2 regions of the Paenibacillus sp. FSL W8-0426 genome follow, and region 1 is predicted to be linked to the other one. Evidence: predicted binding sites of a transcription regulator. Region 1 holds the regulator's gene; the other holds the start of a gene.

What was found. The regulator NrdR, encoded in region 1, represses ribonucleotide reductase genes. The targets are predictions, from matches to a motif close to AACACNATATATNGTGTT.
Region 2: MKY59_RS29210 (anaerobic ribonucleoside triphosphate reductase) is a predicted target of NrdR. The motif match lies at 5,814-5,831, and genes of this name have one in related genera.

What each region holds. Positions count from the first base shown of each region.
Region 1 covers NZ_CP150203.1:2,004,855-2,014,841, reverse strand. Annotated here, with positions in the region: gene MKY59_RS09255 (AraC family transcriptional regulator) at 26-1,678, opposite strand; gene MKY59_RS09250 (SDR family NAD(P)-dependent oxidoreductase) at 1,939-2,658, opposite strand; gene MKY59_RS09245 (hypothetical protein) at 3,158-3,568, shown strand; gene MKY59_RS09240 (hypothetical protein) at 3,781-4,257, shown strand; tRNA gene MKY59_RS09235 (tRNA-Ala) at 4,554-4,626, opposite strand; gene nrdR (transcriptional regulator NrdR) at 4,840-5,307, opposite strand; gene MKY59_RS09225 (alpha/beta-type small acid-soluble spore protein) at 5,421-5,639, shown strand; gene MKY59_RS09220 (lytic transglycosylase domain-containing protein) at 5,739-6,302, opposite strand; gene coaE (dephospho-CoA kinase) at 6,299-6,895, opposite strand; gene MKY59_RS09210 (MntP/YtaF family protein) at 6,905-7,684, opposite strand; gene mutM (DNA-formamidopyrimidine glycosylase) at 7,830-8,660, opposite strand; gene polA (DNA polymerase I) at 8,776-9,987, opposite strand, start outside.
Region 2 covers NZ_CP150203.1:6,457,468-6,467,454, reverse strand. Annotated here, with positions in the region: gene MKY59_RS29220 (glycoside hydrolase family 3 C-terminal domain-containing protein) at 236-3,055, shown strand; gene nrdG (anaerobic ribonucleoside-triphosphate reductase activating protein) at 3,267-3,776, opposite strand; gene MKY59_RS29210 (anaerobic ribonucleoside triphosphate reductase) at 3,773-5,734, opposite strand; gene MKY59_RS29205 (aldo/keto reductase family protein) at 6,048-6,986, shown strand; gene MKY59_RS29200 (diguanylate cyclase) at 7,083-8,201, opposite strand; gene MKY59_RS29195 (transcriptional repressor) at 8,480-8,875, shown strand; gene MKY59_RS29190 (winged helix-turn-helix domain-containing protein) at 8,851-9,657, shown strand; gene MKY59_RS29185 (catalase) at 9,895-9,987, shown strand, end outside.

The DNA of each region.
Region 1 (9,987 bases):
CTTTTTGTTTGCAAAATGACTTGCATTATTGATTCCCCGCCCAAAGCTTGAGCGCCCGTTCAAGCTGAAGACGAACAGAAACGGGATTATACGGAATCCATTCCTCTTGATCCAACACATGCACCCGATTCTGTTTAACCGCGCTCAGACCTTGCCATTCCTCGGAGGCAAAAATCCGCTCGGCATGGGCGGTAGCCCCCTTCTCATCCGGGAACACCATAACCAGAAACCAATTTCCTTCGTACTCCTTCAGTTCGGATCGTGCGATGGAAACGGAATGAAACTCATCCCCGAAATGTTCTATTTCCTGGGCAATCTTTGCCGAAGGCTGCAATCCCAACGAATGGTACAGGACATAACCTGCATTCCTTGCCCCGTAAATTTGCAACCTTTCCGGTTTGATGACGACAATGGTTACGGTTTCATCAACCACCTTCTGCTCCTGCACCGTCTCCCTTGCCCGTCGTTCTTGTTGTTCGAAATCGGCTAACCAACGCTCTGCTATTTCGCTCTTTCGAATCGCGTGGGCAATCATACGCAAATGTTCTTTCCACCCGAGTTCCATCCATGGAACCTCAATGATCGGGGCGACCGATCTCAATTGCTCGGCAGTCAAACCGGTCTCCTGCAGATGTTGCTTTGCAGCAATGATCAAATCGACGTTTTCCTCCTGCAAAGCAGCTTTTATTTGCTCGGGAGGGGTGTCCATATGAATAAATCGCACGCTTTGCGGAGTCAGCAGACCATCTGCCCTTACGTATTCGCTGCTTTCCGAAATAACGATGGATGGCTCCACGCCAAGCAAAAACAGGTGGCTTGCATATGGCGCAAACCATACTGCAGACCGTTGAACGTTTCGGGATCGACTATAGGATGAGGGACTTTCTCCCGTCTGGTGTTTGAAACGGCGGCTGAGATAGAATTCGTCCTTGTAGCCTACCTTTAACGCAATGTCCCTTAGGGATAACGTGCTGCCAATGATCAATTCTTTGGCCCGATGCACGCGCAGCTTGGATAAATATTCGTTCGGAGAGAATCCGGTCATCTGCTTGAACAAAATGGAGTAATGCGAACGGCTGACCCCGGCCATCTCGGACAAAAGCTCTGTCGTAATTTTTTCGTTAAAATGGCCTTCCATATAGGCCAAGCTTCGTTCCATCGAGGGCAGATCGGAAAAAGAATCCCCGCTTTCCATACGTTCCAGCAATGCTAGCAAGACCTGGTGAAATACGATCTGATTGCGCATATGCCGGGTCTCGCTTTCGGGCAAGCGATGTATAAACAGTTCTTCCAGCAGGGCCGCAATCGCCGGTGCGTCGATGAAATACTCCACGTTTTTGGCTGAACCAATCATGCTCACCCGGCTCATCGAGCCCTCATGGGTCGTACGTGCCTGGGCTTGCGTGCTAATCGTCAGCATATATATGTGCAGTGGCTGTCCAGACCCGGCCGTCACGACCGCCTTGGCGCCTGGCGGAAGCAAAACAGACGTGCCCTGCGACAATTCATAGGTTTCTTGTTCCCGTTGCAGCGAACTCGCGCCGCTGTTTACCGCCAGCAGCACGGGAACATGTTCATGAATGGTATGGAGCGGCCGATTGGAAGTGAAGTATAGGGATTGAATGCCTTCCATCACAAAATTGGGAAAGTATGATCCCGACCACTCAGAGTTTTTCATTGAGGGTTTCCTCCGTATCGTTAATGACAGTCAGTGTATGATTTAAGGATTAGTCCGTTCATTTGGCGCTGCCCGAGCGGGAATATCCCGTTTGGCGGAGCCGTAATCTATTTTATCACTCGAACCTTGGGACGAATACATCATTTTCGCTTTGCGGCTTCGGCGCAGGATATGAGCTAACGGATTGAATGGCAAAAAACACGCTGCGGGGAGCGTGTTTAAGTTGATGTCTTTGGCGCGGATCGCGTAACTTCAGTCCGTCATGCATTCAAATCCGTGATCGCCGGAACATGGATTTCCTTAACACAAGCTGCGCTGGAGAGACTGACAATACATTTAACGATGGATACGATGTCCTGAACCGGAATACGGGTTCCCCCATACAGGGCAATCGCTTTGTCCGCCCCTTCCTCATAAGGGACTGCGGCAGCCAATTCTCCCGGATTGATGCAGGTTACCGCAATGCCATCTTTGCGAACATGTTCTCTTAGAGCATTGGCGATGCCGCGCAGTCCGAATTTGGAGGCCACAAACGATACTTGTGCATTGTTCGTATGCTCCAATCCGGCGGTAGATCCGATCAGAATAATTTTTCCCGCCCCCGACATGCGAACGTTCGGCAATAACGCCTGAATGGCAGTGATGGTCGAGGTGATATTCACATGAACGATGTTGGCGATGTCTGCCGGGTCATCCTTCTCGAAGTCGTAATGCTCCTCGAATCCTGCCTTCTCCCAAATGCCCACGTTATATATCAGAACATCGATCGGTTCAGATGCCAAAGCATCCGTTATTTTCCGTGCTGCATCCGGCCGCGCCAGATCCGCTTCGATCCATGTCCGTTTGACGCCATCGTTCAGTGCCAAGCTGCCCGGCTTGCTCCGGGACACGATCCATACTTGATCCCCCTGCTCCGGCAGCCCTTTGACGAATGCATCCCCCAATCCCTTGCTGGCGCCAAAAATGATATAATTTTTCATTTATTTCTCCTTTTTTGAAAGTGATATGGTCGATTTCTAATCTATTATAACCAGATGGATTTTCCGTACAAAGAAAGATCGTTCCTCGTTACCGTTGTTGCGATAACTGAAACGATCTTTGGGAAGGGATGGCTTAACGTATCTTCCTGGCCCCGGGGTGTCGCTTGCACCTTACTACACGTTGTTGGTTTAACCACTCTCCTTTTCGTTTGAGTGCAACCTTCGTATCCCTTTAACCGTCTAATAAAGCGCAATAATCAATCACACTAGACCACTGCGAGCGCAGTACCATCTTCCAATCGCTGTTATTCCCAGATTTTTCGAATCCCCTTTTTGAAGGGAAAAATCCGGTGAACAGACTATGCTTCCGATGCAGCTTTCTTTCAGAAAGCTTTTAAGCGAACGCTACGCTTCTTCAGATTGGTTCTGCCTCTCCGTTAACGTGTGGATGTTTTTCAGTTTATGTAATAAGTACCTTTGGGGAAGGAGAGAAAGGGAAATGAAATCGATATGGTCTGTTTTCATTTTGGTTCTTATGGTTACAGGTTGCAGTGGCAAAGGTGATCATGCTAACCAATCAAAAGAACCGCAAGATGCACTGAAGACATCTGAGGCTATTGTTCTTGCAAAACAGGAGTCAAAGGGACAAAAGAAAATTCTTCTTGCGTTGGACACAAAAAATCCCGAGTTACAGTCAAACCTAGAAGAAATTACGGGTCAGACCGTCCAAGAGATTTTAAAGGCGAATAAATATAACTTAGAATGGCTGGATCTAAAAAACATCTCACCGGGAAAAGATGATTTTAATGCCCTGAAGATCGGGGCGAAAATCAATTTTGTTGCTGATAAAGAGCATCTGGATACGATTCCTCCAACATCTTTTGCCAAAGAAATAAATATAACAGAATAAAAAAATGGTTAGTGTATGACCACGACCATGAAATCAAACAAATTTCTACATAGCAAAAACCCGCCAAACACTCGGAAATCCTTGTGTTTAGCGGGTTCTTTTGGTATGGAGCCTAGGAGGGCGAACCTGACTTATACAATTAAGTATCCCGAACCTAGGCAAGCGCTGATACATACAGTGTGTAAAAAATACGCTTCAGGAGGTTTTTTACAATGTATTACCATCAACGTTACTGGATTCGTTTTGGATATCGGCAAGAACCAATGGACTTACCAATTAACGGGAAAGTGTCGATACTTTTCAGTGAAACAAATCAATACGTCATTGCAGAGCCAGGCGCAAACAATGTCAACAAACTTATTGCATTTCAACCCAACTCCGATGGATTGGCAGAATTTGAAATGCGACAATTAGGAGGAAATGACAGCAGACTCTTCAATTTGTACTCACCTAGCATGCAACGTTATGTTTCAATAAAGTATGGGTGGTTGACAGCAAGCGAAGCAGGCGCTGGTCCAACTGAAGAATTCACACTTCATACTGAAACATTAGATGGAACTAGCTGGAATGTCATCTTTTCACCAGTTCAACAACACTATATTGGTGTTGATATGAGTAGTCAAAACTACTTACGAGGCTATTTTCCATGTCTTGGTTCTTGGCAACGATTTATCATAGAACCAAAATAGCACCGGAGAAGAATTTTCCTTCCTATTTACCTACTATAAATTCGAATCACAGACATTGGCCCACCACTATTCAACGTACTACAGACATAAAATACTCATTTACTCAATCAAAGGTTGATTCTACGAGAAATATTGTATACACACGCAATTGAAAAATTGAACCGTGATGCAAATCACAATTGCAAGTTAAACACAACCTGTCCCCAACTGAGAAAAAATGTAGAATGACTCATTTTAATATCACAGAAAAAAAGAAAAACCCTTATATACAAAGGGTTTCAACAGTTCAATATGTATGGAGCCTAGGGGGATCGAACCCCTGACCTCATCGCTGCCAGCGATGCGCTCTCCCAGCTGAGCTAAGGCCCCAGGATATGTATTTATTCCTCATCGCCATATCGTTTGCTTCAGGCGACTTCTATATCATATAAAATTCAGCCCATGTTGTCAACATCTTTTTAAAAATTAATTCATTTCAATCCATACCTAACCCTAAAGTGATCGGAGAAGAACAACCTTTATGCACAACGTGTAACGATAACTCTGGACTGCTCTTCTCCCTCAACCCTTCACTTTAAGCCTTCAATCTTCCATGTCCTCGTTGGACAGCAGCGATTTCAGTTCTTTCATGAACATGTTGATGTCTTTGAACTGGCGATACACCGAGGCGAATCGAACGTAGGCCACCTCGTCCACAGGAAACAGCTGTTCCATCAGCAATTCGCCGATCTGGCGGCTTTCCACTTCGGCGTCCGCCGTATTGCGCAGCGATTTCTCCACTTCGGAAACCATCATTTCCAACGTTTCGACGGAAACCGGACGTTTCTCGCAGGCACGGATCAAACCGCGCAAAATTTTGTCCCGGCTGAATTCCTCCCGGCTTCCGTCCTTCTTAATCACGATGAGCGGAGTCTCCTCCACCATTTCAAACGTAGTAAACCTTCGGCTGCACTGCTCGCATTCGCGGCGGCGCCGAATCGACTTGGATTCGTTCGCCGGCCTTGAGTCCAGTACTTTAGTGCCCAAGTAGCCGCAATAAGGACATTTCAAATCAGATCACTTCCCATGTTTTTCTTTTGGAACAAATTCCCTATAGACATTCGTAATGAAAATCGAAGCTTGGACACATAATACTTTTACCAACCGCGAGGAGGTGAACAGCAATGGCCCAAAGCAATGGTAACTCCAATAATCTGGTGGTAACTAGAGCTTCCGCAGCTCTCGAGCAAATGAAATACGAAGTTGCTCAAGAACTCGGAATTAGCATCCCACAGGACGGATACCAAGGTAACATGACTTCTTACGAGAACGGTTCGATCGGTGGTTACATCACGAAGCGTCTGGTAACAATTGCAGAACAGCAATTGGCAGGTCAATACTAATATCCGTTCGGGAATACGTAATACAGAGGAGCACGGAGTGGTCGGCAGCATGCCGGCCACTCTGTTTTTCTTGCTCTTTTCATCCGGATTCTGTCTCTTTTAGAACGTATCATAGATATCTACATATTGATTATAATAATAAATAACGCGTTGTACATAGTGCCGGGTTTCTCCAAAAGGAATATCCTTGATCGACTCCAACGTTCCGTCCCATACGCCGTTCTTAAGCCACTCGTTGACCTTGCCCGGACCTGCGTTATATGCAGCGATCATCGCGATGGGATTGCCATCGAATTGCTCGGACAAATTTTTCAAGTACCACGTTCCCAGCTGGATGTTCCTGTCCGGCTCATGCTTCAGCTCGTCCAGCGAGGTATGCGGAATTTTGGCCTGTTCCATGATCCAGTTCGCCGTATCGGGCATGAGCTGCATCAAACCGATGGCGCCTTTTCTGGATTCCTTGCTTGTTTTGAAATTCGTTTCCACCCGGATAATCGAAGCGATCAGAAACGGGTCCACTTCATAACTCTGCGATTGCGCCCGAATTTCGTTTTTGTATTGGATCGGATAAAACCATGCCATCCAGTTCGTATTCAGGAACAACACGAGCACAAATGACACAAACAGCAGCAGCAGCACTCTCTTTTTGCGCAGCAGCTTCATGACAGACCCTTACGATGCCAAAACGCTGCCAACTGCTTTTCCGTCTCCGTCCATGAACCGCTATTGTCAATGACGATATCTGCGCGCCGCTTTTTCAGTTCGATATCCATTTGCGCCCCAAGGCGTGCATCAGCCTGCTCTGACGTCAATCCATCCCGAATCATCAGTCTTTCCTTTTGCACGGAACGGGGGACATATACAACCATAACTTCGTCAAACCCATTCTCCAATCCCGATTCGTACAATAAAGGAATATCCGATACCACAAGCTTGTCCGGATATTCTGTCCGATATGCGACGGCACGCTCCCGCATCTCCTGACGGATTGCCGGGTGCGTGATCGCTTCCAGCGCTTTTCGCTCTTCGGGGTTCCCGAAGACGATGCTGCCCAGTTTTTTGCGATCCAACGTACCGTCTTCATGCAATATGGCTTGTCCAAACCGCTGCACGGTGGCAGCCAAAACCGGATGCCCGGGCAGCATAACTTCCCGGGCAATCACGTCTGCGTCAATGATCAACGCCCCCTTGCTTGCAAGAAAGGCGGAAACACTGCTTTTTCCGGTTGCGATCCCGCCGGTTAAGCCCATATTCATCGTTTCACCTCACAACAGCTTCATTATTCCCATAGCCACCAACAAAATGGCAGGCAGCACCGACAAACGTTGCATCCAGCGCAGGTCGGCAAAGCGCAATCCTACCTTCATCCCGAGCGAGAGAAACGCCCCGCTGAACAGCGCAATCACCAATGCGGTCCAGAACGTCGGAAACCCCAGCAAGGCTGCCCCGAGTCCGGCACCAAAAGCATCCAGTGACAACGCTATGCCGAGCCACATCGCTTCTTGGGCAGATATGCTGCCCGAATTGTCGATATCCGCCTTGGAAGGACTGCGCAAAATCTGGATCACCACGCCCAGCTTGCGCAGTTCCAACGTAAACACCATACGTTCCAATGATCCGCCTGAAGCCGATTGCTCCAGTTCCAGTGCCATGACCTGACTTTGCCTTCTGGTCACCTGTTCTTCTCCACCATAGATCTCCGTTCCATATCCCGAAGACGCCCTCATCCCTTCCTGTTCAATGGAAGTGTTGGCTTCGGCCGAATCTTTGCTCTTCTTTCGTACAAGCTGAAGGAGCGACCAGCCGCCAATGCCGATCAGAATGACCGCGCCGACAACGGAAGCCACGTCCGGAGACACAAAACGGGATAATAGCACGCCGACCTGCATCGATACGGCAATGACCAATCCCGAACACAACGAAATGACGGCAATGGATAAGAGCGGGATCTTGGTCCTGCGCAATCCATATGTAATTCCGACTCCAAAACCATCCAGACTCACCGCGAAGGCCAGCACGAACAACGAAATAAAATGAGGCAGCACCCCGGATTCCTCCCCTGTGCGGATCACATCCACCTACCCGGAAGTAGGTATTCGCCCGCTTATTTCTGCCATATCAGTATATGGAGAGAGGAGTCCATGGGTGCTACGATGGGATGATTTCATTGATCCTGCCGCTTGGCTCAGCTTATTCTGACGGCTGGCATGTCGGACAATAATGCGTGCCCCTGCCGCCGACCACGCTTTTTTCAATCAAGGTGCCGCATACGGTACACGGCTCGGACTTGCGACCGTAAATTTTCAACTGATGCTGAAACATTCCCATCTCGCCTTGTCCGTTGACGTACGATTTGATGGAGGAACCGCCTGCATCGACGGCATCCTGCAGCGTCACCACAATCGCTTCATGCAATCTGGCGAGCTGGGCTTCGCTCAATGTCCTGGCAATCGTTTCGGGATGGATGCCCGCCCGGAACAAGGCCTCGTCCACATAAATATTCCCGATGCCCACGACATATGCCTGATTTAGCAGAACGGCCTTGATCTTCGTTGTCCGTTTGCCAACGGCTTCCCGGAACGCATCCAACGTAAACGCCGGATCGAGCGGTTCGAGCCCCAGCTTCAGCAGCGGTTTCGATACAAGCTCTTCGCCTGCTTTAAACAGGTGCATCGTACCGAACTGGCGCACGTCCTTGTAGCGCAATTCCGTGCCGTCGGTGAAATGGAAAATCACGTGTGTGTGTTTTTCCACCTCTTCATGCTGCTTGTACAGGCCGTACCGCCCTTCCATGCGCAAATGGGACACCAGCACAAGCCCGTCCAGCAAAATCCGCAAAAACTTGCCCCTGCGCTCCACGCCGACCACGGTATGCCCCGCAAGTTCCAAAGCAAATGCATGTATATCATCAGGCCGCTGAATGATTCGCGGCAGATTCACGGTAACATGATCGATCGTTTTGCCGACGATCAATTGATTCAACGTTCTTTTGACAGTTTCGACTTCCGGCAATTCCGGCATAGTGTTATTCACCTCGTCTCTATTATAACGGAAGAAAAGGCGAAACGGGACCCTTCTTGTGCCGAAACCTTGTGCAAAAGGAATTCCATATATCGGAAATCAAAGCAAACCCAATCTATTTCGCCTCGTACCAGTTGTCTCCATAGCTGACTTCCGCCTTAAGCGGCACGGACAGCTTCAGCGCTTGTTCCATCACCGCAGGCACCAGTTCCTTCATTTGTTCCAGTTCGTCCGCCGGCACTTCGAACACAAGCTCGTCATGTACTTGAAGCAGCATACGGCTCTTCAAATCACGCGTACGAAGCGCTTCGTCCATCTGAACCATGGCCAGCTTGATGATGTCCGCAGCCGTACCCTGGATCGGCGTATTCATCGCCGTGCGTTCGGCAAAGGAACGCAGGTTGAAATTGCTCGCATTGATCTCCGGCAAATAACGCCGGCGTTCCAGGAGCGTTTTGACATAACCGTTCTGGCGCGCTTCCTTCACGATATCGTCCATATAACGGCGCACCCCCTGGAACACGTCAAAATATTGGTCGATGAACTGCGCTGCTTCCTTGCGGGTAATGTTCAGGTTTTGAGAGAGTCCGTAATCGCTGATCCCATAAACGATACCGAAGTTGACCGCTTTGGCAGAGCGGCGCATATTGCTGTCCACGTCCTCCGGTTTGACGCCGAAAACGTCCGATGCCGTCTTGGTATGGATGTCCATATCGTGCAGGAATGCTTCCTTCAGGCGCTCGTCGTCCGAAATGTGAGCCAGCACCCGCAGCTCGATTTGTGAGTAATCCGCCGCCAGAATGGACCATCCAGGCTCGGACGGCACAAACACCTTGCGGATTTTCCGGCCTTCCTCCATGCGGATCGGAATGTTCTGCAAATTCGGGAACTGGCTGCTGAGGCGCCCGGTTGCCGCAATCGTTTGCCGGTAATACGTGTGCACCTTGCCGTCCTTCTCCGAAATTTCCTTGAGCAAGCCTTCCACGTACGTGGACTGCAGCTTGGCCAATTGGCGGTATTGCAAAATCAATTGCACCACATCGTTGTACGGCGCCAGCTTTTCGAGCACCTCGGCATCGGTGGAATAACCGGTCTTCGTTTTTTTCACGACAGGCAAGCCCAATTTATCGAACAAAATTTCACCCAGCTGTTTCGGCGAATTCAGGTTGAATTCAGTACCGGCCAATCGGTAAATGTCAGCCATCAGCTTGGCGATCTGCTCCTCGAACTCGCGGCCCAAAGCCTGCAAATCGGCAACGTTAGCCTTGATGCCTTGCTTTTCCATGTCGGCCAATATGCGCGACAACGGCATCTCCATCTCATGGAA
Region 2 (9,987 bases), 2.5 Mb from region 1:
TTCCTGGAGTCGCCCCCTGTTTTTTTTAACGAACATGTTTTATGATAGGAATACCGAAACCGTTTTAGTAAATAGGTTATTATAAAGCTGGGAAGACGATATCCCTTGTAAATAGGGGGTATTCTCCATTTTTATAAACCAAAAAAACAGAGTGGTAACAGCTTCATTGGAGATTGTTAATGTATTCGCTATCATGGCTTGATTAACTATGGCTATTTAAAAGGAGATTTCCGATATGACCAACCAGACCAAATATCCTTTCCAGGATACGACGCTTGAACTGGATGTACGGGTTAAAGACCTGGTATCCCGTCTCACCGACGACGAGAAAATCGAATCCATGCTGCAGTATCAGCCTGCCGTCGAACGCCTCGGCATCGCTGCGTACAAACACGGAACAGAAGCGGCCCACGGCTTGGCATGGCTTGGCGAAGCGACTTCCTTCCCGCAGCCGGTAGGCTTGGCCTGCACATGGGATACCGACCTGATGAAAGAGATCGGTTCGGTGATCGGCGATGAGGCACGCGTATTTTACAAACGCAACCCGGCGGTAAACGGCTTGACGCTGTGGGCGCCTACCGTCGACATGGAACGCGATCCGCGCTGGGGACGCAACGAAGAAGCTTACGGCGAAGACCCTGAACTGACGGCGGAACTGACGACAGCGTTAGTCAAAGGGATTCAGGGAGACCACCCGAAGTATTATAAAGCGGTTGCCACGCTGAAGCATTTTTTGGCCAACAACAATGAGGTGGATCGCGGCAGCGGTTCCTCCAGCATTGATCCGCGCAATATGCGCGAATATTACTTGAAAGCATTTGAGAAACCGTTCAAGGAGGGCGGCGCACAGTCGATGATGACGGCGTACAACTCCATTAACGGCACGCCGGCGCTGCTCCATCCGTTCGTGAACGAGATCGTCAAAGGCGAATGGGGCATGGACGGTTTTATCGTCAGTGATGCAGGGGACGTTATGGGCATCAAGAACGATCATAAATACTATGATTCCCACACACCGGGTACGGTGGAGTCCGTAAAGGCAGGCATCGACAGCATTACCGATGATGCGGATTTGTCCAAACAAGCGCTGCGCGAAGGGCTTGAGCAAGGTTTGCTGACTATGGAAGATATCGACCGTGCGTTGTTCAACACGTTCCGCGTTCGTTTCCGCCTGGGCGAGTTCGATCCGGCCGAAGGCAATCCGTACGCTTCCATCGGCGAAGAAGCCATGATGACCGAGCAAGCCAAAGCATTGACGCTCAGAGCGGCAAGAGAACAAGTGGTATTGCTCAAAAACGATAACGGCACGCTGCCGCTGGACAAAACCAAGTCCGGCAAGGTTGCCGTCATCGGACAGCTTGGCGGAACGGTTTACCGCGACTGGTATGCAGGAACGATGCCTTACAGCGTATCCCCGCTTGAAGCCATCCAGGGCAAAATCGGCATCGACAACGTTACGTACAAAGACGGGGACGACCGGATCACGCTGACATCGACTGCAAACGGCAAGGCCGTAGGATTGGCAGACGGGGAAAAAACGCCTGTCATCGCTTCCGGCCAAGCGGAAACGTTCAAGCTTACCGATTGGGGCTTTGGCAGCTATACGCTGCAGGCGGAGAGCAACGGCAAATACCTCACCACGGACGAAGAGACAGTAACCGCTTCTGCGGACGAAGTTTACGGCTGGTTCGTCAAAGAGGTATTCCATCTGTTGCCTCAAGAGGATGGCAGCGTTGGCCTCACGACATGGAACGGCAAAACGGTCACTGCGCCGAACGGCGGCCAGGATGCCTTCGCCGTGTCGGAAGAAATCAAGACGTTTGGTGCGGAACAAACGTTTAAGAAAGAGATCGTCGTGAACGGTTTGGAGGAAGCGGTCGCCGCCGCGAAAGAAGCCGAAACGGCTATCGTGTTCGTGGGCAACAATCCGCTCGTGAACGGCAAGGAAGAGATTGATCGTCCCGGTCTCGATCTTGCAGAATCCCAGCAGCGCCTTGTCGAGGCTGTACATGCGGCAAATCCAAACACCATCGTGGTCATTGTGGGCAGTTATCCGTTCACTTCGAACTGGGTACAGGAGAACATTCCAGCGGTGCTGTACACATCCCATGCCGGACAGGAGTTGGGCAACGCCGTCGCTGACGTGCTGTATGGCGACTATGCGCCGGCAGGCCGCCTGAACATGACGTGGGTGAAATCCGCCGACCAACTGACCGACATCAAAGATTACGATATCATCCAATCCGGAAGAACGTACCAGTATTTCGAGGGAGACGTGTTGTATCCGTTCGGTCATGGTTTGACGTATGCTCCGTTTAAATACAGTAACCTGGCGCTGAGCCCGGCAAGTGCGGGAACGGAAGAGAACGTAACCGTTACGGTGGACGTGACGAATACCGGGTCCGTGGCGAGCGACGAAGTGGTGCAGCTGTATGTTCGTGCCGGCCAATCGCGCGTGAAACGCCCGCTCAAAACGCTCAAAGGCTTCCGTCGTCTTCATATCGAAGCTGGAGCTACCGTGAAAGTCAGCTTCACGCTGCCTGTTCAGGAACTTGCCATTTGGGATGTAACCCGGGACCGTTATGTAGTAGAGGCGGGGACTTACTCCATTATGGTAGGTAAATCCTCATCCGATATTCAGCTGGTTGCCGATCTGAGCGTGGATGGAGAAACGATTCCTCCGCGCAACCTGGCTGCAGCAACCCGTGCGGAAAATTACGATGCATATGCCGGCGTGGATCTCGATGAAAGCAAGGAAGGCGGCACTGCCGTACGTGTTACGGGCGAGCAGGGATGGATTGCCTTCAAAGATGCCGATCTGGGCAGCGGTGCGGCCGCATTCGAAGCACGCGTATCGGCAGAGCTGGACCATGCGGCAATCGAAGTTCGTCTGGATGCTCCGGACGGCCCGCTTGCCGGACGCGCGGAGGCTTCCAAGGGCGGAGCGCAGCAATGGTCTACCTTGAAGGCAGAGCTTCAAGGAGCTTCCGGCCAACGCGATGTATACATTGTGCTGTCCGCCGGTGTGCGGATCAGTTATTTCGAAATCCGATAACCGAATTTTTAGTTATTCATCATCAAGGCGTCATATGCCGAGGCAAAAAGGCAGCAGCTCCTGCAGTCAGGGGCTCTGCCTTTTTGCCGTCCTTACCGTTCCTCCGGCGTAACCAGTCTTTTGCCCAAAATGTTTCAGCTGTCGGGGTTGGTTTCGTTCAGGGCGGATCAATGGTGCTATGCCAATGCAATAATTAAACAAAAAAACACCGTTACAATGCATCCGTCTGCATTATAACGATGTGATTGCTGGCCAAGGTGGCTTTTACGTCAATGATCCGTTGATTTCGGCTGCCGCGGTAAGGCAGCGAAATGTCCCGTTCTGCGGCCAGATAAGGGCCGTCGATGATCGCATCGCACAGCCGGGCAAGCTCGGCTCTTGCCGGGTCGGCGATCAGTTCATCGTAGACGAATCCGGTATACGCCCACACGCTAAGGTCCGGCCTGACAGTACGAAGCTCACGTACCCATGCGCTGCATTCCGCTGCGGAGAAAAAAGGATCGCCGCCGCATAACGTAACTCCTTCCAGCAGCGGATGGTCCGCGATTTCCTGCAAAATCTGCCGCTGCCGCTCTGCCGTAAAAGGCTCTCCTGCCCGAAAGCTCCACGAGTCCGGGCTGAAGCAGCCCGGGCAGGCATGGCGGCATCCGCTGATGAACAGTACAGCCCTTAGACCCGGTCCCTCATTGACCGATTCGGGGATATAGCCGAACAGGTTCATTTATGCTTCACCCGATCCCGGACCTCGGCCTGCTTCGCGGCATTGAAGCGCACTTTATAGTCCCCGGTCAGGTAACCGGTCACCCGGCGCAAGCGCTGGATATGTACCTGATCCTCATGGGCCTGGCAGCCTGGGCAAACTGCGCCGATGACCCCCTCATAACCGCATCCTGTGCAGTGGTCGATCGGGTGGTTGATGGAGAAGTAGCCGATATCCTGGGCAAGGGCAAATTGCACGATGCGTTGAAACGCGGTCGTGTTGGCACGTACATTGCCGTCCAACTCGATATAGGAGATCGCTCCGGCATTGCATAACGCATGGAACGGGGCCTCCAGTTCGATTTTGCGATAGGCCGGCAACGCGTGGTAGACCGGAACGTGGAACGAGTTGGTGTAGTATTCGCGATCGTTGATGCCTTCGATCAGGCCATAGTTGGCCCGGTCGATTTTGGTGAATTTGCCGGAAAGGCCCTCCGCAGGTGTTGCGAACAACGTAATATTCAGGTTATGGGCGTCGCTCATGCGATCACAGAACTCCCGCATCGTGCGGATGACGTTCAGCGCTTCCTGGTGGATGCTCGGGTCCTGTCCATGATGGCGGCCATACATCGCCGTCATGCATTCCGCAAGCCCGATGAAACCGACGGACAACGTACCGTGCTTCAGCAGGTCGGCCACCGGTTCATCCGGCGCAAGGCGTTCGCCGCCTTCCCATACGCCTTCCCGCATCATGAAGTCCGACGCTTTGGCGGGCTGGCCGGTCTGAATGCGGTAACGGTGCAGCAGCCCGCGAACCGCATTGCGCATAACGGAGTCGAGCGCCTCATAGAATCCGCTGCGGTCGGCGACGGCCCGAGTGCCCTGGCAAATGCCAAAGCGAATGCCCAATTTAACGAGATTGATCGTATTAAAGGACAGGTTGCCTTTGCCGCTCTGGCGGTTGCGCCCGAAACGATCGGCCAGCGTGCGCGTCCGGCAGCCCATGGTTGCAATGATCGTATCGGGGTCCTCCGGCCGGTAATACGGCAAGTTGAAGGAGGCATCGACATTGACGAAATTGGGATACATCCGCCGTGACGAGCAGGTGATCGCGAGCCGGAACAGATCGTAATTCGGCTCTCCTTCGGCCTGGTTGATGCCTTGCTTGCACTGGAAAATATGCTGCGGGAACACAGGCGTCTCGCCGTTCCCCAGCCCGCGGATGGTCGCTTCCAGCAGCGACCGGGAAACGAGGCGGCCCTCGGCGGACGTGCACAGCCCGTAGTTGAGCGACGTGAACGGAATCTGCCCGCCGGCCCGGCTGCTCATCGTGTTCAGATTGTGGATCAGCGACTCGGCGGCCTGTCCCGTCTCCTGCTCTGTTTCTTCGCAGGCGAACGCATAGGCTTTCGGGCAGGCGCGCTGTGCCTGCTCGCTATCCAGATGCAGCTGCTCGTCCCCGATCGCGGCCTGTTCCCCGAACAGCCGCTGTCCTTTGCGGTAATGCTTGCGGAAGGAGCGCTGTACGTAAGGCGCCAGGTCCCAGTCGATTTTGTTGGCCGAGACGCCGCCGTATTGGCTGTTTTGCTGGGACTGGAAAATGATCGCAACCAGCGCCATGGCCGACATGATCGTTTGCGGAGTACGCACCGAGCCGTTGCCCGTGTTGAAACCGGAAGCGAGCAGCCGGTCAAACGGAATGAATATGCAGTTCGTCGTTCCAAGCGCGTATTGGTCCAGATCGTGCACGTACAGATCGCCGTTCTCCACCGCTTCGGACAGCTCCCGGGGCAGTACGTGGCGCATGGCATGCCATTTCGCCGTTTCCGAACCGAGCCTGCTCATTTTTCCGCTGAAGGAATCGCCATTGAGGTTGGCATTTTCCCGAAGTGTATCCGCATCCTCCGCACCGATGATTCGCCGCCCGAGATCGGACAGCAGGTCCGGGGACGGCGGGGCAACGCGTTCAAGCGTACTCATATCAAAATTCCTCCCATAATCCATTGATCTATAAAGTTATGTCGTTGAATACTAGATATAGATGAACATTACCTATTTATAAACTATATATAGGCTTTTTGGGTGTGAGGATAATCACACTGTCTCGCCCTCGGGAGCCGTATTCCCCATCGCTGCACGGATAAAAAAATTTCGAATTTGAAGATGGATGCCGCCTATGAACATGACCCTATTGGGTTCATGGACAACTTTGGACTGTTTATTTGCGCAATGTGCGGTAAAATGGAAAGGGAACTTTATCCATAACCTATTGCATGAGGAGGATGTAGAATCAATGGAATATCGCAGACTGGGCAAAAGCGGACTTAAAGTAAGCGAGATCAGCCTTGGCAGCTGGCTGACATATGGCGGGTATGTGGAACGCGAGAACGCGGTTCGCTCCATTGAAACCGCATTCGATGAGGGCATTAACTTTTTCGATACAGCGAATGTGTATGAGCGCGGAGCGGCAGAGGAGCTGCTTGGACAGACGCTAAAAGCACGTCCACGCGATTCATACGTTCTGGCCACCAAGGTGTTCGGCAAAATGGGCGACGGCCCCAATGACCAGGGCTTGTCCCGGAAGCACATCATGGAGCAGTGCGAGGCCAGCCTGAAACGGTTAGGAACTGAATATGTAGATATATATTATTGCCACCGCTATCACGAGGAGACGCCGATCGAAGAAACGCTGCGTGCACTCGATGATCTCGTGCGTCATGGCAAAGTGCTGTACGTGGGCGTCAGCCAGTGGACGGCAGCGCAGATGGAGGCCGCGCTGGGCACGGCAGATCGTTTGCTGCTGGATCATATCGTTGTGAACCAACCTGTATACAACATGTTTGATCGTTACATTGAGAAAGAGATCATTCCGCTCGGCGAGCGCAAAGGCATCGGACAAGTAGTATATTCGCCGTTGGCTCAAGGCTTGCTGACGGGCAAATACACATCCGTATCCGACATTCCGGAGAACAGCCGGGCTGCGAAGCTGGGTTGGGACGAAGGCAAAATCAATGCCGACAAGATCGCCAAAGTGAATCGGCTCATCGAGCTTGCGAACAAACTGGAGATCAAAGTGGGGCAGCTGGCCTTGGCCTGGATTTTGCGCCAAAGTAACGTGTCCAGCGCGCTCGTGGGAGCAAGCCGTCCTGAACAGGTCAAAGAAAACGCGGCAGCTTCAGGCATCAAACTGGACGCGGAAATCATCGGCGAAATTGAACGCATTTTGGCCTGATTTGCGCATAAAGGCGTGATCGGCCTCTAAACGATCGAAAAAGGGATACCCCGAGCGCCAGTCTCGGGGTATCCCTTCATATTTGTTTCGGGCGGGTCAGCACTCGCCGGTTTGCAGTTCGATCGGCTTCGGAATGGAGCATACTCTGTTCCGGCCGGTATTTTTGGCCTCATACAATGCACGGTCCGCGTGTTCGAAGAGGTCGTTGTCATCGTATTCGTCGCAATGATCCGGAAAGACGGCAACGCCTATGGACACGGTGAGGCGAACGGTGCTGCCGTCAGGCAGGGCGAATACGTATTTTTCGACGGCATGCCTGATGCGCTCTGCAATGGCCATGGCCTGATGTGCATTGCAGTCTATCAACAATACGGCGAATTCCTCGCCGCCGTTTCGTGAAACGAGGTCGGTCGGCCTCGCCTGGTTCAGGAGCAATTGCCCGATTTGCTTCAATACGGCGTCCCCTGAACTATGGCCGTAGCTGTCGTTTATTTTTTTGAAACGGTCGATGTCGATGGCGAGAAGCGAGAGATATTGGTTATGCTGCCTGGCTTGCTGAAGCTGGAGTTCCAGCGATTTTTCGAACTGCCTGCGGTTGCCCAGGTTGGTCAGATGGTCCGTGGAGGCCCGCCGTTCCAATTGGAACAGCAGTTCATTCGATTTATTGATAAATTCCGCGATGACATAAATGAACAATCCCCCGATAAAGGAGATGGCCATCTGCAGCGGATACACTTTCATCAACGAATTCATGCTTGACGTGTTCATGATCAGGATAATAAAGATGAGCGACATGCCCAGCAGGTTCATGGTTATGATTTTGGTTAATCTGGCCCAGGAGGCATAATGGAAATATACGCCCGTCAGTCCGATGATCGTCAAGACAAAAGCCGAGTCGATGGCAGAAGAGGACACGCCAAACAAGACGATGCGCAGCAAGGCAATGACAAGCCCGGACACAACTGAAGCCATGCCGCCGACATATACGGCAGCGGTAACGACGGCAAGATGGCGCAGATCAACGATGGTCGTTTCGTTCAAAGGGAAAGAGTAGTTCATAAGCACCGTGCCATAGATTCCGAACAATAGGCCTCCGATGAGCTGGGTACGGATCGAAGGCTCGGAAATGCGAATACCATAAAATTTAGCAAGGATTCCCGATATGTACATAAAGGTGATCATGACACAGACATTTACGAAAAAAGTGCTTATCAACAAACTCTCCTCCTCTCAGCGCACATTCTTTTATTCTATATGAAAAAAGGGCTGGTGGCGAACCATATTATCCCGCGATATAGAGGCGGATGGTGGTGAAAAACGTTGAAAAAGGGCAGGGATTACCGAAAACGTAGGCTTTGTTGACTTTTTTGTATATAAAGATTTATACTTAATCTAAATTGAAATTGATTATGATGATTCAAAACAATATAATGGCCGCTTGAAGTTATGTGAACTTTGGGCGGTTTGAATGGATAGAGTAAAGGAGAATGGCTGTGAGAACGTTAAATTTGACGATACAACGACAGGCTGTTTACGATGTGGTTCGCCACTCGGAAGATCATCCGACTGCGGCGGACGTCATGAACCGATTGGTGGAGCAGGGATATAACCTTGCTTACGGCACGGTGTATAACTCGCTGCGGTATTTGACCGAGAAGGAACTGATTCGCGAGCTGAAGCTGGGAGAAGCGGCAAGCCGCTACGATGCCCGGATGGATGACCACCAACATATTATGTGCGAAATGTGCGGCAAAGTGGATGAAGTCATGACCGTGGTTCCACCCGAATGGTTGAAGCAGGTGGCCGACGAAACCGGGTATGCAATCGACCATGCTCACGTGGTCTTTGGAGGTGTCTGCGAAGAATGCAGGAACAAACGGGGCAAGTGAAAATAAAGCTGTCCGGTCGCCGTTTGCCGCTGCGGGTCAAGCCGGCTTTGTCCGAACAAGTGCCTATGGTAGAGGCATGCCCCGTTACGCGGCGCGTCATTCTGATTAGCCCGATGCCGGGCCAGGTGCATGAACTCGTCAAAGCACTGACCGACAGCTGCTTTGATGTGCTGGTATTTCACCGGTGGGAACCGGATCTGCACGAACGTCTTGTATTTGACCTGTTGATCTACGATCTGTCCGTGGCTGGAACCATCGATGCTTTTGCCGGCATCAGCAGCCGCTTGAACCGCGAGGCGGAACATGTTACGCCTTGTTTGTACCTGGTTGGGGAAAATATGATCGGCAACGCCAGCGGGCCAATGCTGCAGGAGGAATTGCTGGTCTGGCCGGCCCGTCCGCAGGAGGCGCTTTACCGCGTACAGCGCATGATCGGCAATAGTCCGGTATTGCCCAAACGCGCGTTTTTGCCGGAGGAGGATCATCGCATCGGCTTCAAGGATTTATGGCTGGATCGAGAGAAGATGAGCGTGCAGCGGGATAACACCCGCATTCATTTGACGAAAACGGAGTACGATTTGCTGGTGAAGCTCATCGATGCCAAAGGCGCGGTCATCTCTCGCGAGGAAATGCTCAGCGACATTTGGGAAACGGACTTTACCGGAGGAAGCAACGTGGTGGATGTGCATATCAAAAGCTTGCGCAAAAAGCTGGGGGATAACGCGGCTTCCCCGCAATATATCGTAACGGTAAGAGGAGTGGGCTACCGCCTGGCGGATTAGTCCGCTCTTTTTTTTGCCCATATCCATGCTCATGTTTCATTCATGAAGAACGCCCAAATCTCATCGTAAACTCATGCGAATCTCATGCAAGCCGATAGGGTACATGTTAGAATCGATTTAACAGTTAGATCTAGTCTAAATGTACATTCAAATGCGACCCATTTGCATATGAATTTGATATACACCCATGGCGTGGCATACCCCACATGATAATGACTGAATAAGGAGGAGCATGATATGACAGAACGTTTGACCACCAACCAAGGCGCACCGGTAGGAGACAACCAAAACTCGCGCACCGCAGGGAGAAGGGGCCCCACATTATTGGAG